4 regions of the Ensifer sp. EB106-05-01-XG146 genome follow, and region 3 is predicted to be linked to each of the others. Evidence: predicted binding sites of a transcription regulator. Region 3 holds the regulator's gene; each other region holds the start of a gene.
The links. The regulator LexA, encoded in region 3, represses DNA repair genes until DNA is damaged. The targets are predictions, from matches to a motif close to TGTTCNNNNTGTGTTCNG.

Region 1 (5,735 bases), 1.4 Mb from region 3:
CCAGCGGCTTCTGCACGAAACCACGAACCGCGAGATAGAGACCGAGCAACACAGCGCCGAGCACGACGAGGCCGCCGACGATCATCATGTAGGTCTGATCCTTGACCGGCGCATTGATCGCGGTACGCGGCACGTCGACGAGCACGACCCAGCTGGTGTTCACGCCCGAGAGAGTGAACGGATAGACGAGACGGTCGAAGGGCTCGTTGCCGTCATAGGAGAGGTTGGAGATGATGCCCGGCTTGCCGGAGGCGAGCGCGTTCTTGACGACCTCGTTGCCTTCGCCGTCATACTCCTTGAGCAGAAGGTCCGGGATCGGCGCGACCAGCCATTTGCCGGTCTGCGACAGCAGGTAGACGCGGCCGGTGTCGAAGGGCTTCAGCTTCGAGAGGCCATCGCCGAGCGAGGCGAGCGAAATGTCGACGCCGGTGACGCCGAGAAGCTTGCCGCCGGACATGACCGGGTAGGCGATCGAACTCATCGCGGTCGGAACGTCGGTGTCCTGCGCGGTGTAGGGCTGGGTGATTGCACCCTTGCCGCTTTTTGCAGCGAGTTTGTACCACTCGGCCGCATAGTCAGCGCCGAAAGTGGAGTACTGGATTTCGTTGGTGCGGCTCTTCGACCAATAGGGCGTGAAGATGCCCTTGTCGTTACCGCCCAGTTCCTTGTTGTTGACGAGGTCTTCCTGGCGACCATCGAAAGCCTTGGGTTCTTCCGCGAACCAGCTGCCGAAGGCGAACGGGTTCTGCTCGAGGTTTGCCCTGAGGATGTTGATCACCCCGGTGCGCTCCAGCGACTTTTCGGCGTGTGCGCGGCCGAGGATGCCCGCCATCGAGCGGGCAGCACTTGCAAGCTCGCCGATGTCGCCGGCAATGTCGGAGGCTATCGCGCGGGCTTCGCCGCCAGCCTGTTCGAGGACCAGCGTTTCGACGCGGTCCTGGGTCTGGGATATGAGAACGAAATTCGAGGCAAGCAGGACAAGTGCGATCGTGCCGCCTGTCACCGCGATCAGTTTGGTCGCCAGCGATTTGGCTTGGAACTTGAACATGAAATCCTCACGTGCTGGGAGGTTCGCAGGTTTTCACCTGCGGTGGACGCATTTCGCAATGGGGGTGAACTCCATCATGGAGCGTCAGATGCCGACCGGCATGTTGGAGACGACCAGGCGCTTCGGCCGGTTTTCTCACGGTCCTGAATAGACTGGAGATTCTTAAGATAGGGCCAACACGGACGCTGTTTTACGCATCGCTTGCATAAAATTGCACGCAAAGTTTTATGTCCGCGACATCGGCTGTCCGGATTGCGCAAGCGGCCGTCGGGAGGGTGAAATCTATGCGGGCCAGGGCCTGGGAAAAATGAGACGGGCGACTTCGCCCGTCTCAAGTGCGTGCTTTTTCGCGCAGGATTTAGAGACGCGAGGCCACGTCCGCAGCAAGCGGGATCGAGGGCTGGGCGCCGCTCTTCAGGCAGGCGAGAGAGCCGGCGACTGCTGCGCGGCGCAGAGCGTCGGGGAAGGCGATGCCGGCATCGAGGCTGGCTGCGAGATATCCGCAGAAGGTGTCGCCGGCGCCGACGGTATCGACCGGCTCGATCTTCAGGCCCTTGGCGCGCTGGATCTCGCCTTCATGTACGGCCACCACGCCTTCGGCGCCAAGCGTGACGATGACCGTCTGGCCGGTCTCCGCGTGCAGCGCCTTCATCGCTTCTTCGCGCTCAGTACTCCCGATACCGCTCTTGCCGGCCAGCAGTTCGAATTCGGTTTCGTTGGCAATGACGATATCGGCGAGGCGGCCGAGGCGGGCTGCCTCCGGTGTCAGCGGCGCGATGTTGATGACCGAACGCACGCCCTTCTGTTTGGCGGCGGTGAGCGCCTTCTCGACCGAGGCGGCCGGAATTTCGAGCTGCAGCATCAAGGTATCGCTGGGCTTCATGCCGTCGACGGCCTTCACCGCATCGGCTTCATCGACCGTCGCATTGGCGCTGGCGACGACGACGATGACATTTTCGCCGTCGCCGCCGACGAGGATATGGGCGGTGCCGGTCGGCTCGCTGACCGTCTTGGTCAACGACAGGTCGGTGCCCGCACCCTTCAACAGCTCGAGCGCGCCGTCAGCAAAGCTGTCCTTTCCTACTGCGCCTGCCATCTGCACCGTCGCGCCGGCACGCCGTGCGGCCAGCGCCTGGTTTGCGCCCTTGCCGCCGGCGGCGGTTGAGAAGCTGGTGCCGGCGACGGTTTCGCCGGGCTTCGGAAGGCGTGCGGTGGTGGCGATCAGATCCATGTTGATGGACCCAAAAACAGTAATCATGTGAAACTATCCTGTCGGCTTTGCGAATTGGGCCGGAGAGTGCCCGACAGCCTCAGTCCTCGTCAACCACCCGCAGGCGCAATTGCCCGACCCGATTGTCGACCGCGGCACGTGGTTCGTCCGCGTCCCGTGTGCCGCCTTCCGCTTGCAGCTCTAGGGCCTCGATCTTGGCCCCGCGGCGGGTGAGCTTGCTGGAGGAAACGAGGATGTCCTCGACATCCTTCTGGCTCATGGCGAAATGGCCCTGCAGCTTGCGCACGCGCTCGTCGAGACGGCCGAGATCCTCCATCAGCCGCGCGACTTCGCCCTGGATCAGGTGCGCCTGCTCGCGCATGCGCGCATCCTTGAGGATTGCCTGGATCACCTGGATCGACAACAGCAGCAGGGAGGGCGAGACGATGACGATCCGCTGGCGATGCGCCTTCTGCACGATCGCTTCGAAATGCTCGTGGATCTCCGCAAAGATCGATTCCGAGGGTACGAAGAGGAAGGCGGTGTCCTGCGTCTCGCCCGGGATCAGATACTTGCCGGCGATGTCGCGCACGTGCGTTTCCATGTCGCGGCGAAAGAGTTGGGCGATCTGCAGGCGCCGCTCCGGGGTCGGAGCATCCCGCATCGCGTTCCAGGCTTCGAGCGGAAATTTGGCGTCGATGACCAGCGGCGGCTGGCCGTTCGGCATGCGGATGGTGCAGTCGGGCCGCGCCCCGTTCGACAGCGTCGCCTGGAATTCGAAGGCACCCATCGGCAGCCCGTCGGCGATAATCGCTTCCATGCGCGACTGGCCGAAGGCGCCGCGCGTCTGCTTGTTCGATAGAATCGCCTGAAGTCCGGCCATGTCTTTGGCGAGCGACTGGATGTTGTTCTGGGCCGTGTCGATGACCGCGAGGCGCTCCTGCAGCCGGCGTAGGTTCTCGTGTGTCGCCTTGGTCTGCTCGCTGATCGAGGCGCCGATGCGATGGGTCATGCCGTCGATGCGCTGGCTGAGTGTCTGGTTGAGCTCCGCCTGCCGGGCGCCGAACACCTCGGCCATGGCCGCGACCCGCCCTTGCATCTCCGTCTGTGCTGCCAGCAGCATTGCCATCTGTTCCTGCCGCTCGTCGTCGCGGGGATTGCGCCGGCGCGAGAGCGCCATCAGGCCGGCAACAGCCAGCACAAGGCCGGCGGCAATCGCCAGATGGCCCAGGGTAATCGGCAGGGTGCCGATGAAAAACAACGGCTGGGCGAAGGGAAGGGGCGCGGGTTCCATGCGCCAAACCTAACAGATTCTCTCGCGAAGTGTAGATCAAAACGAGAACATGTGTGCGCGGCGGTTAACGCCCGACGAGGGACGAGCGGGTGCCGCAGGTGGCAAGGCAATTTCCTTGCGCGTCGATGGAAAGATCGGCTATGGGAGCATCATGACCATCAAGCCGCTTATCATCCTTCCCGATCCTGTGCTTCGCCAGGTTTCAACGCCGATCGAAACCGTCGACGCGGACGTCCGCCGTCTGGCCGATGACATGCTCGAAACCATGTACGATGCCCCCGGCATCGGCCTTGCCGCGATCCAGATCGGTGTCGCCAGGCGCATGCTGGTGCTCGACGTTTCGAAAGAGGGCGACGAGAAGACGCCGCTTGTCTTCATCAACCCCGAGATCGTCGCTTCGTCCGACACCTATTCGGTTTACGAGGAAGGCTGCCTGTCGATCCCGGACTACTACGCCGAGGTCGAGCGCCCCGCCGTCATCACCGTCAAGCACCTCGACCGCGACGGCAAGGAACAGACGATCGAGGCCGAAGGCCTGCTCGCCACCTGCCTGCAGCACGAGATCGACCACCTGAACGGCGTGTTGTTCATCGACCACATCTCCAAGCTCAAGCGCGACATGGTGATCCGCAAGTTCACCAAGGCTGCCAAGACGCGCGGCGCAAAGGCGATCTGAGCCTTCAATCGCGGAAGATCACGCGAAATTTTGAAGGCGGGAACCCATTGAACATTCCAGGAAGAGCGTGAAACGGCTTTCCTGGAATTGTCCTGTTTTTAGAGAATGAGATCATTTCGCCGTTTCCCCGCATGAAGTGATCTGAAAGGACGGAGTTACCGCCTTGTCGCTTCGCATCATCTTCATGGGCACACCGGAATTTTCGGTGCCGACACTGGCGGCACTTGCCGAGGCCGGTCATCAGATCGTCGCCGTCTACACCCAGCCACCGCGGCCGGGTGGCCGCCGCGGGCTCGATCTGCAGAAATCGCCGGTGCACCAGGCGGCCGAGCTTCTGGGCATTCCGGTGCTGACGCCAGTCAACTTCAAGGACGAGGCGGACCGCCAGACCTTCCGTGATTTCGACGCCGACGTCGCCGTCGTCGTCGCCTATGGCCTGCTTCTGCCTGAGGCCATCCTCACCGGCACCAAGCTCGGCTGCTACAACGGCCACGCCTCGCTGCTGCCGCGCTGGCGCGGTGCAGCGCCCATCCAGCGCGCGATCATGGCCGGCGACCACGAGACCGGCATGATGGTGATGAAGATGGAAAAGGGGCTCGATACCGGCCCGGTCGCCCTCACCAAGACGGTTCAGATCGGCGAGACGATGACCGGGGGTGAATTGCACGATCGCCTGATGCAGGTCGGCGCCAGTCTGATGCGGGAAGCGATGGCGAAGCTCGAGGCCGGCGATCTGCCGCTGACGGTCCAGGCCGAGGACGGCGTCGTCTACGCCCAGAAGATCAGCAAAACGGAAACCCGCATCGATTTCACCCGTCCCGCCCGCGAGGTGCACGACCATATCCGTGGCCTGTCGCCATTCCCGGGCGCCTGGTTCGAACTTGAGATCGCTGGCAAGCCGGAACGCATCAAGGTTCTGAACTCGGAGCCTGCTTCCGGCGAGGCCGAGGCCGGCATGGTGCTCGACGACAACCTGGCGATTGCCTGCGCCGAGGGCGCCGTTCGGCTCACCCGCCTGCAGCGCGCCGGCGGCAAGGCGTTGGGTGTGGCCGATTTCCTGCGCGGAACGCCGGTTGCGCCCGGCACGAGGGTCGGCTGATGCCGCGGTTCAAGCTGACCGTCGAATATGACGGCTCGGACTATGTCGGCTGGCAGCGGCAGGACAACGGAGAGTCCGTCCAAGGGGCGATCGAAAAGGCGATCCTGTCGCTGACCGGAGAGACCGTGTCGATCCGCGGCGCCGGCCGCACCGATTCCGGTGTGCACGCCAGTGGCCAGGTCATGCATGCGGATCTCACGCGTCCGTGGAAGCCCTACACGCTGCGCAACGCGCTAAATGCCCATCTGGGGCTTGCGGGCGAGCGGGTGGCGATCCTCGGGGCCGAGGAAGTGTCCGAGGAATTCGACGCGCGCTTCTCGGCGCTGCGCCGCCACTATCTCTACCGCATTATCTCGCGGCCCGCGCCGCTGGCGCTTGAAGCCCGGCGCGCCTGGTGGGTGCCGAAGC
Region 2 (5,735 bases), 150 kb from region 3:
CCGGCGCTACCAGCGAGCCCTTCTGGGCCACGTGGGTGCCAAGCACTTCGCGAAGCGCCTCATGCAGGAGGTGCGTGGCCGAATGGTTGGCGCGCAGGCGCGAGCGGCGGGCGTGATCGACGTCGAGCTGGGCGGCGTCGCCGGTCTTGACCGTGCCTTCGGCCACGGTCGCGAAGTGGACGAAGAGCCCCTCGCCGCGCTTCTGCGTGTCGGTGACGGTGAGCTTGCCGCTTTCCGTCGTGATCGTGCCGGTATCGCCCATCTGGCCGCCCGATTCGCCGTAGAACGGCGTCTGGTTGAGCACCACCTGGACCGTGTCGCCCTTGGCGGCGGTTGCTACGACAGCGCCATCGCGCACGATCGCCTGGATCACGCCCTCGGCGGTCTCGGTGTCATAGCCGAGGAAATCGGTCGCGCCGTGCTTTTCCTTGAGCTCGAACCAGATGGTCTCGGTCGCAGCTTCACCGGAACCGGCCCAGTTGGCGCGGGCTTCGGCCTTCTGGCGCTCCATGGCAACCGAGAAGGCGTCGGTGTCGACGGTGATGCCCTTGGCGCGCAGCGCGTCCTGGGTCAGGTCGAGCGGGAAGCCGTAGGTGTCGTAGAGCTTGAAGGCGGTTTCACCGTTGAACTGGTCGCCTTCAGACAGATCGGCAGATGCGTCGGACAGCAGATTGAGACCGCGCTCCAGCGTCTTGCGGAAACGGGTTTCCTCAAGCTTCAGCGTCTCGGAGATCAGCGCTTCGGCGCGCACCAGTTCCGGATAGGCGCGGCCCATCTGGCCGACGAGTGCCGGCAAGAGCTTCCACATCAACGGATCCTGGGCGCCCAGCAGCTGCGCGTGACGCATCGCACGACGCATGATGCGGCGAAGCACGTAGCCGCGGCCTTCGTTCGACGGCAGCACGCCGTCGGCGATCAGGAAGGCGGACGAACGCAGGTGGTCGGCAATGACGCGATGGCTGGCGCGACGGTCGCCCTCAGCCTTGACGCCGGTCGCTTCTTCCGAAGCCGCGATCAGCGCGCGGAAGAGGTCGATGTCGTAGTTGTCGTGTTCGCCCTGGAGAACGGCTGCGAGACGCTCGAGGCCCATGCCGGTATCGATCGACGGACGCGGCAGGTTGACCCGCTCTTCCTTGGTGATCTGCTCGTACTGCATGAAGACGAGGTTCCAGATCTCGATGAAGCGGTCACCGTCTTCGTCGGCCGAGCCCGGAGGTCCGCCCCAGATATGGTCGCCGTGGTCGTAGAAGATTTCCGAGCACGGGCCGCAGGGGCCGGTATCGCCCATGGCCCAGAAGTTGTCACTGGTCGGGATGCGGATGATGCGGTCGTCGGAGAAACCGGCGATCTTCTTCCAGAGATCGAAGGCCTCGTCGTCGGTGTGGTAGACCGTGACCAGCAGGCGCTTGGCGTCGAGGCCATACTCCTTGGTGATCAGGTTCCAGGCGAGCTCGATCGCGTTCTCCTTGAAGTAATCGCCGAAGGAGAAGTTGCCGAGCATTTCGAAGAAGGTGTGGTGACGCGCGGTGTAGCCGACATTGTCGAGGTCGTTGTGCTTGCCGCCGGCGCGAACGCACTTCTGTGCCGTAACGGCCGTCGAATAGGGACGCTGCTCCAGGCCGGTGAAGACGTTCTTGAACTGCACCATGCCGGCATTGGTGAACATCAATGTCGGGTCATTGCGCGGCACCAACGGGCTCGACGACACGACCTCGTGACCGTTCCTGCGGAAATAGTCGAGAAAGGTCGACCGGATTTCATTCACGCCGCTCATCTTGCGTCCTATTCTTAAGCACCGATTCCGGCCCGGGTCCGGCCCACGCCGCGCCACTAAGCCATTGTCCCTAAACCCTGCGGCCACCCGTGGTGACCGCACCCTCCAACGCGCTGGGTCGCCGGAACCAAAGGCTTTTATCGCTCACATATCCGACTGTCCAGACGCCAGCAAAAAACCGGCCGCCCACGGGACGACCGGTTTTCTGGTAACCTCAGTGGACCGAGCGGCTTATGCTTCCGGCGGCTCGTCACCGTCGTCCGCTTCCGGACCGCCATTCTCGAGGAACCGATCAGCGATCAGGCCGGCGTTCTGGCGCAGCGCCGTCTCGATTTCGCGCGCGAGATCCGGATTGTCGCGCAGGAACGTCTTGGCGTTCTCGCGGCCCTGGCCGAGACGCTGGCTGTTGTAGGAGAACCAGGCGCCAGACTTTTCGACGATGCCGGCCTTGACGCCGAGGTCGACCAGTTCGCCGGTCTTCGATACGCCCTCGCCATACATGATGTCGAATTCGACCTGCTTGAAGGGAGGGGCCATCTTGTTCTTGACGACCTTGACGCGGGTCTGGTTGCCGACGACCTCTTCGCGCTCCTTGACCGAGCCGATGCGGCGGATGTCGAGGCGAACCGAGGCGTAGAACTTCAGCGCGTTGCCGCCGGTGGTGGTTTCCGGCGAACCGAACATGACGCCGATCTTCATGCGGATCTGGTTGATGAAGATGACCATGCAGTTCGACTTGGAGATCGACGCCGTCAGCTTGCGCAGCGCCTGGCTCATCAGGCGGGCCTGCATGCCCGGCAGGCTGTCGCCCATTTCGCCCTCGATTTCGGCGCGCGGCACGAGCGCTGCAACCGAGTCAACGACGAGAACGTCGATCGCGCCGGAGCGCACCAGCGTGTCGGTGATCTCAAGCGCCTGTTCGCCGGTGTCGGGCTGCGAGATCAAGAGGTTTTCGAGATCGACGCCGAGCTTGCGGGCATAAACCGGGTCAAGCGCGTGTTCAGCATCGACGAAGGCGCAGATGCCGCCCTTCTTCTGTGCTTCGGCGACGGTCTGCAGCGCCAGCGTCGTCTTACCCGAGCTTTCCGGGCCGTAAATTTCAACGATGCGGCCCTTCGGCAGGCCGCCAATGCCGAGCGCGATGTCGAGGCTGAGAGAGCCGGTCGAAACCGTCTCGATCTCAATGATGCTGTCCTTCCCACCGAGCTTCATGATCGATCCCTTACCGAACGAACGTTCGATCTGGGAAAGTGCCGCTTCAAGCGCCTTGCTTTTATCCACCGATTTGTCCTCTACGAGCCGCAAAGAGTTTTGTGCCATTTGGTCCACCTTTAGGTTATTGAAGCTACCGAGGCAATGAAGCCGCCGCAGGAGTTTTTGTACATGTTTTGTTCCGTATTTGCAAGAGCGCGACAACACATTGAAAAACAATAGCTTTCAACGATACGTTCGATTCTTGTTCACGGAACGAAACCAGAGTTTTCGAATGTTGGCGCAAGCCCTTCGAACCTGCCCGGCAAGGCTCGGCCGATTCGCCTGCGCATGAGACTTTGAGCAGGTCGGGCGCGTGGCGCTTCGCGACGCGGCATTGCAGGATGCCAACAGATATTCGGCCGATCGGCCAAGCAGAGGAACATTCATGACGCAAGCTGACATCGCCGTTTTCGGTGGCGCGCATATCGACAGGCGCGGCCGTATATCGGGAACGACAGCGCCCGGGTCGAGCAATCCGGGAAGCTGGTTCGAAGAAGCGGGCGGCGGTGGTTTCAATGCCGCGCGCAACCTGGCGCGGCTTGGCCACAGCGTGCGCATGATCAGCACCCGCGGCGGTGATGCGGCCGGCGAGATGGTGACCGCAGCCGCGGCCGCCGCTGGCGTCATCGACAGTCCCCTCACCTTTCTTGACCGCCAGACGCCGAGCTATACGGCGATCCTCGAAAACGACGGCAATCTGGTGATTGCGCTCGCCGACATGGAACTCTACCGGCTGTTCTCGCCACGGCAGTTGCAGCGGCGGGCGCTCCGCGAGGTCATCGCCGCGAGCAAGCTGGTGCTGACCGACGCCAACCTGCCGGAAGAAACGATCGCCGCACTTGCCCAGTCGGCTGCCGGCAACGGCCGCCTCGTCGCCGGCATCGCTGTTTCGCCGGCCAAGGTCATCCGCTACCGGCCGTGCCTCTCGCATCTCTCGTTCCTGTTCATGAACGAATCCGAGGCGCGGGCGCTGACCGGCAAGGAGGCGGCCGAGGCGGAAGAATGGCCGGCCCTGTTGCGCGGTCTCGGCATCAACGGAGGCGTCGTGACCCGGGGCGGCCGTGCGGTCGTTGCCTTCGAGGGCGATAGCGCCTGTGTCGTCGTGCCGCCGGCCCTGCCCGCCCTTGCCGACGTCACCGGCGCCGGCGACGCGCTCGCCTCCGGCTTCCTTTCCGCCCGCCTTGCCGGCCGCGATATCGCCGATTGCCTGCGGCACGGCATCGCAGCCGCCGGTTTGACGTTGCGTTCTCCCTTGGCCGCATCCGAAGAGATGTCCGCGGCCAATCTCGAACAGGCGCTGGCCCTTGTGCCCACGCCCCAAATGCTGTCATGACATTTGCCAGCAGAACTCCCAAGGAAAGACCATGACCAAACCCGCTTCCCCCTTCCTGCCGATGGAATATTCCGACGAGGTCGCAGCCGCCAAGGCGCGTGGCGCGCCGATCGTGGCGCTGGAATCGACCATCATCACCCATGGCATGCCCTACCCGGGCAACCTGAACATGGCCCGCAGCGTTGAAGCGATCATCCGCGAACAGGGTGCCGTGCCGGCGACCATCGCCGTCATTCATGGCGTACTGCATATCGGCCTTGACGATGCCAAACTCGAAGAACTGGCCAAGACCCAGGGCGCGATGAAGGTCTCGCGCGCCGATCTCGCCTTCGCGATCGCCGAGCGCCGCACCGGCGCGACCACCGTCGCCGCGACGATGATCGCTGCTGCCCGCGCCGGCATCCGCGTCTTTGCGACCGGCGGCATCGGCGGCGTGCACCGTGGCGCCGAGCTCTCCTTTGACATCTCCGCCGACCTCGATGAACTCGCCCGCACCGGTGTCATCGTCGTCTGCGCCGGCGCGAAGGCGATCCTCGACATTCCGAAGACGCTCGAAGTGCTCGAGACCCGCGGCGTTCCGGTCGTCACCTATGACAGCGAAATCTTCCCGGCCTTCTGGTCACGCGACAGCGGCCTCAAGAGCCCGCTGATGCTGAACAGCCCGGCCGCGATCGCCAACTTCCAGACCATGCGCGAGCTGCTCGGCGTCGAAGGCGGCATGCTGGTTGCCAATCCGGTTCCGGAAGCTGCCGAGATCCCGCGCGAAGAGATGGAAATCTATATCGCCCGCGCGCTCGACAATGCCGAGAACGACGAGATCACCGGCAAGGCGGTCACGCCCTATCTGCTCAGCAACCTCTTTGAAATGACCGAGGGCCGCAGCCTCGAGACCAACATCGCGCTGGTCGAGAACAATGCCCGGCTTGCCGGCGAGATCGCCGTCGCGTTGAACGTGAAGTAATCCGGTAAGAAACGGCGAGAAATAGAGAAGCCCGGCCCGCAAGCGCCGGGCTTTTTACATTGGCGAAGGCTGACGATGCGTTGGAAGTTTGATCAAGCACCTGATGTTGCCTGCGTTACCTGCCGCTCGGTGCTCGCGGGGCACCCGGTTCTCGTCGCAACACATCATGAAGACGATCATTCATGGGCGTTTACAGATGGCGCACCGATCGACATGCCGAAAGTGCTCGTGGTCGCGATGGCGGAGGTCGTCGAGCGCCACACCGACCTTGACGAGATCGCCGATCTTCCTCCCGGCTGGTCGGCAACGCGCGGCTCGGCCAATGGGCCTTGGTCAAGGCAGCAGAACGACTAGGGGCGGAAGCCTAACGTACCCAGCGCCGACCCCGGTCGATATCCCCTGGCGTTCAACGG
Region 3 (5,735 bases):
GCGGGCGAGACTGCAGTCACAAGCGCTCCATGCACGCCGCCGGTGGCCTTGATCACCTGCTCGACCGCATCCTTGGCCTTGCCGTTGACTGTCAGGTCGGCGCCCAATTGCTTTGCAAGTGCCAGCTTGTCGTCGAAGATGTCCGCCGCGACGACATGCATGCCCATCGCCTTTGCGTACTGCACGGCCATGTGGCCAAGCCCCCCGATGCCGGAGATGGCAACCCATTCACCGGGACGGACTTCCGTTTCCTTCAACCCCTTGTAAACGGTGACCCCGGCACACAGAACCGGCGCGGCAGGACCGAACTCCAGCCCATTGGGCAGGCTGCCGACGAAATCAGGATCCGCCAGGCCATATTCGGCGAACGTCCCGTTGACCGAGTATCCCGTGTTCGACTGGGCCGCACACAGCGTCTCCCAACCGGTGCGGCAATGCGGACAGTAGCCGCAGGCGCTGTGAAGCCAGGGAACGCCGACCCTGTCGCCCTCTTTCACTCTTTTGACACCGGCGCCGACCGCCGAGACATAGCCGACCCCCTCGTGCCCGGGAATGAACGGTGGGCTGGGCTTCACCGGCGAGTCGCCATTTGCAGCATGGAGATCGGTATGGCAAACGCCCGTTGCTTCGTATTTCACCAGGATCTGTCCCGGCTGCGGCGTGGGCACTGCCACTTCCTCGATCGTCAGGGGCGCGCCGAATTGCCGAACGACGGCTGCCTTCATCGCCTGAGCCATTTGCCAATCCTCCTCCAATCGCCGGGCCACGGAGAGGTTTCTTATGGGAACAGTGGGCCGGCAGGGGCCTATCTCACATACGAAAATCGTGTAATTGGCTCGAGCATCATGGCGCTCACAGCCAGTGCCCGGACGTCATTTCCTGCTTGGCGTATACCGCCAACACTTCAACGCGGTTCACGTAGCGCCATCGTCAGGTTGCAGCGTAAACCCGCCGGCAGAGTTCGACAATGGGTGGAGTGCAGAAGCGGTTCAGAGACCGACCGCCTTCGGCGCCCGGCCGGATCGAACAACGCATATCGTGCAACGGCGTTCGAGCGGGCGCGCTGGCGCGCGTATTGACAGGATCGGCGCCGGTCGTGTTGACTGAATGCTACGGGGCCGTAGCTCAGTTGGGAGAGCGCCGCAATCGCACTGCGGAGGTCGAGGGTTCGACTCCCTTCGGCTCCACCAAAACGATCAGTAGGTGCCCGGTTGCCGAGGTATCGGAACAGCGGCTGATTTGTCATCAGCAGATCGCCAGTTCGAGTCTCTCTGGGGACACCACCATGCTAAGCCACCGTCCGGCCTTCGCGAAACGCTGCCCGATCCCGTGGCCACCTGTTTTCAGAGGCTGAACGGATCCCGCGCCGATCGCTTCTCGCTCGGTGCACTGAACGGGTCGGCTTTCTTCTCCTTGGACTTGCGGCCCTCGTCGGCGATAATCTCGTCGACCGCCCGCTGGCATTTCATCAGCTCGTCGGCCGCCGGGCCGGTGCCGCGCAGGCTGAGATTCGCGATGACGCGATCTTCAAACGCGATGGCCAAGGCCCGCTTGCGCACGAAGCCCGTCAGGAACTCGGCGTCGGTGACGTTCACGAACAGAAACTTTCCGCTCGCATCACCGGCAGCGGTCGCCGAAGCGCTCCAGGGATCGGTCTTGTCGAAGTGGAAGGTCAGGTCGTACTCTTTGCCGACCTCGAGCGACCTCCAGTCGTCGCTGGCGAAGCTCATATAGAGCGGCGACTCGGAGCCCTTGGGATAGAACCCAAGGCGCAAGGTGACCCCGCCGTCGAATACCGACGAGATGAAGCAGGAGCCCTCCATCGAGGTGTCGGAAGCAACGGTCCAGCCGTCGACATCCTTCCACTTGATGATTTCGGACTCCTCAGCCGCGGCCGATCCCGCGGCGATCAGACAGCTTACCAATCCGACCAGCAATCTACGCATGCAAAACCCCCGTTTGCCCGCATTTTGATAGGTCCCCGCATCGCTGTCGAGGGTGCCTAGCCGATCCCAGGCAATATTTTAGGAATATTCACCTCTCCGCGGCAAGCGGACTGCCCATCACATGGCGAAAGGATCTTTCGATGACTTGGTCTGGCCGCCGCCGGCAAAGGGATCGTTGTTCGGCGCATTGCCACCGGCGCCCGCAAAGGGATCGTTCGCCGCTCCCTGATCGCCATTCGGGATCAAGGCGCTCACCGCCTCCTGGCACTTGAACATCTCGCTTACCGCCTTCATCGAATCACGCAGGCTGAGGCTCGCGACGACGCGCCCCTCGAAGGCCAGCGCCAAGGTGTTCTTGCGAACGAACTCGGTAAAGAAGTCGGTGTTGGAAAAGTTGACGACAAGGGCCTTGGCGCCGGTCAGATCAACACCGAACGCAACGGCCGGCCACTGACGACCACGGTCGAGCTGCAAGGCAACATCGTATTCCCGCTGCGGCTCGATGGATTTCCATTCGGCATTGCCGATCGAAAGAAACGCCAGGTTCGTCGATCCCCGCGGATAAAAGCCGATACGAAGGATAGCGCCGGCGTCATAGCTCGTCGCCGCGTAACACGAGCCTCCCAGGGAAGGATCGGATCCCACCGTCCAGGCGTTGATCCGTTTCCAGATATTCGAACGCCCTTCTTCGGCAGACGCCGCTCCAGCCGTGAGCAACAGGCCGAGCACCACCAACGACAATCTATGCATGCAACCACCCCACTTTCCACGCAAAGTTATCTTTTTTTAGAGGCCTGTCGAGACGGTGAAGGCCCTTCCCCGCAGGGATTTTTGCGCGCCCCAGGCCCGATGCGAAAGCTGGCAGCTCCGATGCATTCTCCGCGCCGGTCCATGAAGAACGGCCGAGACGAGGTTGAGATGGAGCGGCTGGCGCAAATCAGCCACAGCCTGCGGGCAAAGAGCTGTTGAACATGGCAGAGTGATCGCCATGCTTGCTGGACTTCGGAACGAAAGCGCGGTTCACATCGTTTACCAACCCGTAGTCCCACCCCTTCATCAAGTGGACGATCACCGTGCTTGCCGCCCTGCTTCTCGCTTCGATAGTCGCATCGCCCAATATGCCTGACGTCAAGCTCAGTGCCGCGACGGTGGATGAACTCCAGACCGATTTCGAACGGGCCGTGCCGTGCCATCAGATCGATGGACGCAATGTTTGGAAGGGCGCGCTCGCGTTCTACATCCAGTCCTTCGTTTATGACGGCGATACGCCCGTTGCGACCGATGCGGCCGACGCAGTGCTTCCGGAAGACAACAGCGCCGAAACGGTGAAGGAGTTCGAAGACGCCTGCTCGGCCTCGCAAGCGACTTAAGTCTCTCCGCGAAGAGAGCCGCGATTCGTTCGAATCACGCGCGCGACCGGCCTGCCCGGCGCTGTTTTGGGACGCAACCGTCGCCGAAAACCGCCCCGCTCCCGCAAAAGTGACCAATCGCCCCCACAGAAGCAGCCAATTGCCTGAATTCACGGAATTTTAGGCACTTGCGGAACACATATGGAACAGATAGTGTCTGTTCTTGATTTGTTTCACGCCTCTGGAGCGACGTGCCATGCTGACCCGCAAGCAACAGGAATTGCTTCTGTTCATCCACGAACGCATGAAGGAGTCGGGCGTACCGCCGTCTTTCGATGAAATGAAGGATGCGCTCGACCTGGCGTCGAAGTCCGGCATTCACCGTTTGATCACGGCGCTCGAAGAGCGCGGGTTCATTCGCCGGTTGCCGAACCGGGCGCGCGCGCTCGAAGTCATCAAGCTTCCGGAAGCCTACGCCGCCGGCCAGCAACAGCCGCGCAGAGGCTTCTCGCCGAGCGTGATCGAGGGCAGCCTCGGAAAGCCGCCGGCCGCCGCTCCTGCCACGCCGAAGCCGGCGCCGGTCGCCGAAAGCACGTCTGTTTCCGTCCCGGTGATGGGCCGCATCGCTGCCGGCGTGCCGATCTCGGCGATCCAGAACAACACCCATGACATTACCGTTCCGCTCGACATGATCGGCAGCGGCGAGCATTACGCCCTCGAAGTAAAGGGCGATTCGATGATCGAGGCCGGCATCTTCGATGGCGACACGGTGATCATCCGCAACGGCAACTCGGCCAATCCCGGCGACATCATCGTGGCGCTCGTGGACGACGAGGAAGCGACGCTGAAGCGCTTCCGTCGCAAGGGCGCGTCGATTGCGCTCGAAGCGGCCAACCCCGCCTACGAGACGCGCATTTTCGGACCGGATCGCGTGAAAATCCAGGGCAAGCTCGTCGGGCTGATCCGCCGCTACCATTGAATTCCAGGCAGAACGCCGAATCAAAAGAGCCTCGCCACTGAAAGTGGCGAGGCTCTTTCCATTTAAGGCGACCTGAAATCCAGATCGCTTATTCGTGGATCGTGTATTCGCCGAGTTCGCAGAGATCCTGCGTGTCCTCGGTCGTATCGAGGGCCGAGCCTTCCTCGAATTCGAATCGCATGTCGTATTTGCAGACGTCCCGCCCGTCGGCAATGGTGATCTCCATGCTCTCGCCGGGGTTCAGGACCTGCCGACCGAAAACATCGTCTTCCCATTCATTGACGCCGACCGGCGACGTATAGAAATTCGTCAGTACCGCGCCGGTGTTGTTCTTCAGCTGGAAAACCAGGTCGTCCGCGCGCGCCTCCATAGCGGTCGCCGCAAAACACGCCAACGCCGTCAGGATCAGTCTCTTTTTCATTGATGCCATTGCCTCCGTTCTTAATGTTGACGGACGCTACCGATGCGGTTGATCTCAGCGGAGTCATCGTTCCCCCTCTACCGAATTCACCGAAGCGATAAGATCCGACGGAGGCATAGGAGACGTGGCTTGCGCGGACGTGTCGCGAATTTTACCGCGCTGCCCTAAGGCAGAACGCCAAACCAAATTTAACGAGGTGAGATTTTTGGAGGCCTCGCCCGGAATTGAACCGGGGTACAAGGATTTGCAGTCCTCTGCGTCACCACTCCGCCACGAGGCCTCACAGCTCGGATAACCAAGCGTTGGCGCGGATTTAGAATGATTGCAGAAAAACCGCAAGAGGCATTTTCTGAAAAACGCGCCGTCGAATTGCAGGACGGATACTTTCCACAGAACGATCGACGATGTCCGCCGATCGTCTCCCAGCTGATCTCAGCACCAGGGCGTCGGGCGCCCTTCCCACGGCCGCACGAGCCCCTCGGAAACGAGTACACGTCCAAGAGATTGGTCACCGCGGGTGACCAGGCGCAGTTTCTCGCCGGCCTTGGCATCTGATCGCCCTCCCGCCGAGATCAGCCTGAAGTCGCCTGCATTCAGCAATTCGCGCAGGCGCTGCTTGGCGTAGAAGCCGCGCGAACGCTCCTTGTCGCAGCTTGCCTGGCGGATTCGCGGTGCATCGACATCGGCGACGCGGATCGTCTCGCCATGGAAGACGAAGGTCGCGCCATCGATCACGCAGTTGTCGTTGCGAATGCCGCAAAAATAGAACTGATCGGTACGGATGGATGCCGTCTTCACCTCTTCATTCGGCCGCACGAGAGGGGTTGGCGGCGTGACGCCGACATTCACCGACGGCACCGGGGCGGCCAGGACAACCTTCGTCGCCGGGTTGGGCTTCGGATTTGGTTTGTGCCTATCCGCCTGCTGCGCAACGCGCTCCTGCGCTTCAGGAACCGCGCGCTGAGGCTTCGGCTTCGTTTCCGATCGCGATGCAAAGGCCATGACATCGGAAACCACCGGCCAGTGCCGCAACTCGGCGC
Region 4 (5,735 bases), on a different contig from region 3:
GCGCAAGCATGATTTGACAATCGAACTTCACAACCTCGATGAGGATAGCGATCTGCTCGTCTTTGCCACCGATGGCGAAGTTCTGGCCAGCCGGTTCCGTTCAGCTTATCCCTTTGTGGTGACATACGGGAGGAATCCCGGCTACCCGCTGGAATACCTGGTCTGGCTTTCATTCCACATGCAAGCGAACTTCGATCGGTTGGGTGTCCTGGAGATGAGCGCGACTTACGAGGACGAAGAGGGCGACATCGAAAGCATGTCTGCCATGGCGATGGGCTTCTCGCGTCAGGCCGACCTTGACGACTTTATAGCGCGGTTCGACGGCAAGGACCTGAGCCAGGATTTGTTGTTCGGCTATGACGCTTATCTATTGGAGGTGGGAGAGAAGATCGGCTAAGGCATCCTTCCCCAAGGAATATCTCGCTCCCGCCCCTCGACTGAAGCTCATCTCGCTGAACCAGCGCCGGCCACTCGATTTTCTAGCGTGCCTGACGGTGAGCGTTCGACGGCGTCGGTTCCAGCGACTTCTGCTCGGCCGATCCGCCAGTCTCCTCCCATCCAAACACACTGCGACCGCCCCATTCGGGCGAGTGGCGAAACTCTCCGGCAACAATTTCCTTGAGGTCCGGGCCGGTGGCGTATCTTTCGAGCTGCCGTGCCTGGTCGTCAAGGCGCTTCAGCGCCTCCAGTTCCTCGCCAAGTCCGAGCCGCGCTTTCGTCACGGCCGATCGCATGACCGCGATCGTGTGGTCGTACACCTTGAGGGGCACGGGAAACGGATGGCGGTCCTTGCCACCGTGCGCAAGCGAAAACCGCGCCGGATCGGCGAAACGGCAAGGCGCGCCATGAACGACTTCAGCCACCATCGCGAGCGCGTTGACCGTACGGGCACCGACGCCCGGAACCATCAAAAGCTGCTCGAAATCTTCCGGCCCGCGATCGGCAGCCGCAGAAAGTGTCGCATGCAGCCGTCGCATGTTGACGTTTTCATCCCGTACGTCGTGATGTGCCGGCATCACGAGATGTGGGAGCAACGGCTGATCGGCCTCCTTCGGTTTACCCTTTGGATCCAGAGCGACGACTTCCCGGACAATTCGGTCAGGCCCAAGCGATGCCAAAAGCTCAAGCTGCCCGTGGCGTGATGCGGCAGCCCGTCTGTCTGCGAGATTGACGATTTCCCCCTGACCTTTTCCCTCGATCGCCGCATGGGGAGCGTCGACGAAGCTGGAAACGCCCTCCGACAACCAATGATAGCGCCGGGCCTGGCGTTTATCGCCGTTCATGCCTTGCTGTACCACCACCCATTTGCCATCGTCAGCGACGATGAAACCGTGCAGGTAGAGGTCGAAGCCGTCCTGGACCGCGGCACTATCGACCTTTGCAACAAGCCGGCTGGTGGCCGCAAGGCCGGCACCATCGATGCCGACGCGGTTGCCGATGGCGATCAGTTCGTCTGGCGTCTGCCGCGAATGTCGTCCGCGACCGCCGCAGACGCTTATCCCGAGATCCCGCGAACGAGGAGCGAGACCGCGCTTGAGAGCGCCGATGACGCTGGTGGTGATGCCTGATGAGTGCCAATCCATGCCCATGACGCAGCCGAAGGACTGGAACCAGAAAGGATGGGCCAGACGGCGCAGAAACTCGTCACGGCCGTATTCGATGACGATGGCTTCGGCGATGATCGTCCCGAGCTTCGTCATGCGATCGCCGAGCCACGGGGGAACCCTGCCGCCATGAAGAGGGAGATCTGCACTTCCAGCTCGCTGAACCATTCGTGTCTTATAGGCCGCTTACAGGCATTGTGACAGGGGAAAGTTCTTCAAACGTTCCTACCGCCGGGAACAAGTCGCAACCCTTGCTGTTTTGTGGTTGGAATGTTGCGAGGCGCCGTTGCGCCTCACGATGAGATGGGCCAATCCCTGCGGAGGCCTTCCAATGCAAAACCGTTTCCCGTGTGCGGCAGTCGTCATCCTCCTAACCGCAGCTTTACTGGCGGGTTGCGCCAACGTCTCAGCCAGGCAGACAGCGAGCAACACCGGCAAGGTTGGATACGGTTCGGATCCGGTTCTGCCAAAACCACGCCCAACCGTGATCCCGACGGTCAACATCGCCGATGCGACCGGGTGGCGGGGCGGAGAACATCCACTCGCTGCCAAAGGATTGAAGGTCAACGCCTTTGCGACGAATTTTGACCATCCGCGCTGGCTGCGCGTCCTTCCCAACGGTGACGTTCTGGTGGCCGAAAGCAATGCTCCGGCCAAACACGACGAGGGCTTCAGCCTGAAGAAGGTCTTCATGAGCGCGGCCATGAAGCGCGCTGGCGCCACCACACCAAGCGCAAACAGGATCACGCTGCTTCGCGACACCGATGGCGACGGGGTGGCCGACCTGCGGACCACGTTCGCCGAAGGTCTCAACTCGCCTTTCGGCATGACGCTGTCGCGGGGCAAGCTCTATGTCGCCAACACCGACGCTCTCGTCGCCTTCCCCTATTCGAACGGACAGACCCGGATCACGGCGCCGCCGCAAAAGATCGCGGATCTACCGCCCGGCGATCTCAATCACCATTGGACCAAGGATGTGATCGCAAGCCCGGACGGCCGCAAGCTCTACGTTACGGTCGGCTCCAACAGCAATGTTGCCGAAAACGGCATGGCCGTCGAACGGCACCGTGCAGCCGTGCTCGAGATCGACAAGGCAAGCGGCCACATGCGCCCCTTCGCCTCGGGCCTGCGCAATCCCAACGGGCTCTCCTGGAACCCTCAGAATGGAAAGCTGTGGGTCGCGGTCAACGAACGCGACGAACTCGGTGACGATCTCGTCCCGGACTACATGACATCCGTGCGCGATGGCGCCTTCTATGGCTGGCCCTACAGCTACTTCGGCCAGAACGTCGACACCCGCGTCAGGCCGCAGCGTCCTGACCTCGTCGCAAGGGCCATCAAGCCCGACTACGCGCTGGGCGCCCACACGGCATCATTGGGACTGGTGTTCTCGAGGGGCTCGTCGCTCGGCCCCACCTATTCGAACGGCGCATTCGTTGGACAGCATGGCTCCTGGAACCGAAGCGTACCCAGCGGCTACAAGGTCATCTTCGTCCCGTTTTTGAATGGCAAGCCCAGCGGCCGGCCAAAAGATGTCCTCACCGGGTTCGTCGGCAAAGGCGGCAGCGCCATGGGGCGCCCGGCCGGCGTGGCAATCGATAAGACGGGTAGTTTGCTGGTTGCCGACGATGTCGGCAATGTCGTGTGGCGTGTCAGCAGAGAATGACCTTTTGCCTGTTTCAAAAGCGATCAATGTGCATTTGGTCGTCCCGCGTCGGCAATCGCCCGATGAGAACGGGATGCCGCGCGCCGGCGCTCTTGAGTTCGGGCCTGTTTCCTGGAAACCCGCAATTCCTCCAGATCTGGAAGCCACCAGCCGCTTCGATGATGGGGACCGGTGCGTGCCGGCCATACAGAGATCAATTCCGACAGTGTTGCGGGCCGCCAGGAGGCCCAGACAAACTCCATCAGGCTATTGTTCATGAATGGATACGAGCAGGAGAAAGTTCGAGGGACAATCTCCTGTGAAATCCCGATGAATATTACGACGCCGTAAGTTTCAGTGGAGACGGCACGCCCGAGCTGTGGTGGAAAAACCGCAGGAACAGGGTATCGCCGTCTTCTCCGTTCGACGCTGCGACTTCTCGCTTCCAGTTCCTCGGCGGACCCCCGCGACGCAAGTCGGCGTTGCTTTCGTGCATCCGGTTCATTGCGGCGGGCGGCCGCTTCGATCACAGGCCACCGTTTCCGCAATTCCTCGTAGGAGCGGAACGGAACATGCCACGTCCTGGAATTGTCATCCCAATGCGCCCACGGCACCTGTCGCAATTCCTCAACGATGGTGCGGGAGAAAGGTGTCCGCAGGCAAAGGTCATCGCCTGCCTCCAGATACGGACTGCCGATGGGATCGAAGTCGTAAGCGTCCCTGCCCTTTGATTCACCGAACGGATCTCGTTCCGACAATTGGCCGTCCATCCATCTGGTAAACCGGCGGTCGGCAGTCTTGCCCGGAATAAACCAATTGCGCCTATCATCGCTCCATCTGGCCCGGGGAAAAGCCCGTCGAAACTCTCCCAGCATGGTTCGGTCGTAGGGAAACGAAATATACGCACCGGGGCGATTTGATGGCTCACCCGACATTGCTTCGCGAACCCCTCCTCGTTCCGACACATTTTCCCGTCTCACTCAACGAATAGGCTTGGCCCGCTGTTCCCCGATTGCGCAAAAAAACGAGAGCCGAACGGCTTTTTTCGATGCTGTAAACCGAGGCGCGAAGTCCACATCGCGCCCAATGGCGGACATCGAACCGCGTTCGGATGAGGTGGGCCGAAGCAAATCCCGGTGAGAGGATGAGCGGACTACGCCGCAAAGGCGTGCACGCCCGCGCGGACTGTCTCCGGGTCGCGGTTTTCGACGCCGTACAGAATGTCGAGAAGCGGAAAGGTCATTCGATAAAAACCCATACGATCCCTTGCCGCCGTGTCTGGGGAAAAGTGCGCGAGCACCAGGTCGACGAACGGGTCACCAAGCCCTGCCGCGAGGCTCGCAAAATCGTAAGCTGGGTCGCCGGGGCCGCAGCCGGAGAAATCGATGACGCCTGAAAGTCTGCCGCGATCGACGAGAATGTTTCCGGTCCCAAAATCCCCGTGAATAAGGCACTGCGGAAGCGCGTCGCAGGTCGCTAAAAAGTCGGAAAAGCGCTTCCGCAGACCGGTAACGACATCAGGCGAAAGCAGAGGAAAGGCCACTGCTTCGCATTGCGCCAAAAGGCCATTCCACTCGGATGAAGACGCCTCGGCAGGCTCGGCCTCCACGCTGTCGATGGGGAGCGAATGCAGAGCCTTTAGAAAGGCGGCAAGATCCGCGGCCAAAACCCTCTGTGCGCCTATCCTCAGGCCGGTCAGGTCCGAAAGCGGTTCGCCCAAGATCTTGGCGTGCAGCGAGACGAATTGGCCGTCGATGCGGCGCACCTCAAGATCAGGTACCGGCACCGGGAGAAGCGGCCGCACCGCGCGAAGCGCCGCGGCTTCGCGCACCAGGTCGCGTTCAGCGCCGCAATGACGCGGCAATCGAAGGATCCTGCCGTCAAGCTCGTAGGCCACCGAGTTCTGCCCCGAGCCGATCAGGACAGCCGCAGGCTCGGATGGCAAGCCAAGTTCCGCAACGATCCTCTGAAGGGGCATCGCATCGGTACCGCCACGAGTGGCGTCGACTTCCCTCTCAACGGAGGCGGTCGCGATTGGCTCTAGGGATAGATCCTTCACTGCGTTCGTCCTTTGCAATCCCACCCGGCAGGCCCTGGCCGCACGTCTGAATTCTGTAGCCGCTATTCTTCGCGATGACGGCCCGGATAAGACCGACACCGAGACGAAGTCCATGGCCGACGGGCTGGCTGAAATACTACGCCCGCTAAAGGGGGGTGTTGGGCTCGTGCTCCTGGCACCTGCGCAACCGCCCCCTCACAAAGTATCGAGGCCCATTCTTCGGCCGGCTTCGATTGGGGCCATGCGTGACGGCAAGCGAAACGCTCAAGGGATGGAACGGCATTCGTTCCCTCACCCTCGACCATATCTCATTGGTTGTATCGTTAGCAATTTATCGCAAGCAATGCGAACGCATGGCAGCGATATCCAATTGCGAAACGGACGAAAAAACTGCACCGCCAGTTCAAAGCCCTTCCGCAGCCGTTCT

Region 1: AC3WVQ_RS00285 (DNA recombination protein RmuC) is a predicted target of LexA. The motif match lies at 3,585-3,602, and genes of this name have one in related genera.
Region 2: recA (recombinase RecA) is a predicted target of LexA. The motif match lies at 3,153-3,170, and genes of this name have one in related genera.
Region 4: AC3WVQ_RS33090 (DUF763 domain-containing protein) is a predicted target of LexA. The motif match lies at 1,814-1,831, and genes of this name have one in related genera.

Annotation. Positions count from the first base shown of each region.
Region 1 is NZ_JBYTDX010000001.1:57,346-63,080, forward strand. Features, by position in the region: gene AC3WVQ_RS00275 (methyl-accepting chemotaxis protein) at 1-1,048, opposite strand, end outside; gene AC3WVQ_RS00280 (ribokinase) at 1,407-2,306, opposite strand; gene AC3WVQ_RS00285 (DNA recombination protein RmuC) at 2,359-3,552, opposite strand; gene def (peptide deformylase) at 3,704-4,228, shown strand; gene fmt (methionyl-tRNA formyltransferase) at 4,392-5,327, shown strand; gene truA (tRNA pseudouridine(38-40) synthase TruA) at 5,327-5,735, shown strand, end outside.
Region 2 is NZ_JBYTDX010000001.1:1,652,673-1,658,407, forward strand. Features, by position in the region: gene alaS (alanine--tRNA ligase) at 1-1,774, opposite strand, end outside; gene recA (recombinase RecA) at 2,006-3,094, opposite strand; gene AC3WVQ_RS08165 (carbohydrate kinase family protein) at 3,414-4,361, shown strand; gene AC3WVQ_RS08170 (pseudouridine-5'-phosphate glycosidase) at 4,393-5,322, shown strand; gene AC3WVQ_RS08175 (hypothetical protein) at 5,398-5,676, shown strand.
Region 3 is NZ_JBYTDX010000001.1:1,498,618-1,504,352, reverse strand. Features, by position in the region: gene adhP (alcohol dehydrogenase AdhP) at 1-737, opposite strand, end outside; tRNA gene AC3WVQ_RS07455 (tRNA-Ala) at 1,115-1,190, shown strand; gene AC3WVQ_RS07450 (hypothetical protein) at 1,344-1,937, opposite strand; gene AC3WVQ_RS07445 (hypothetical protein) at 2,064-2,681, opposite strand; gene AC3WVQ_RS07440 (hypothetical protein) at 3,020-3,316, shown strand; gene lexA (transcriptional repressor LexA) at 3,552-4,274, shown strand; gene AC3WVQ_RS07430 (hypothetical protein) at 4,363-4,704, opposite strand; tRNA gene AC3WVQ_RS07425 (tRNA-Cys) at 4,902-4,975, opposite strand; gene AC3WVQ_RS07420 (thermonuclease family protein) at 5,128-5,735, opposite strand, start outside.
Region 4 is NZ_JBYTDX010000003.1:954,156-959,890, forward strand. Features, by position in the region: gene AC3WVQ_RS33085 (hypothetical protein) at 1-397, shown strand, start outside; gene AC3WVQ_RS33090 (DUF763 domain-containing protein) at 480-1,772, opposite strand; gene AC3WVQ_RS33095 (PQQ-dependent sugar dehydrogenase) at 1,936-3,270, shown strand; gene AC3WVQ_RS33100 (hypothetical protein) at 3,294-4,184, opposite strand; gene AC3WVQ_RS33105 (phosphotransferase family protein) at 4,403-5,422, opposite strand; gene AC3WVQ_RS33110 (MFS transporter) at 5,712-5,735, opposite strand, start outside.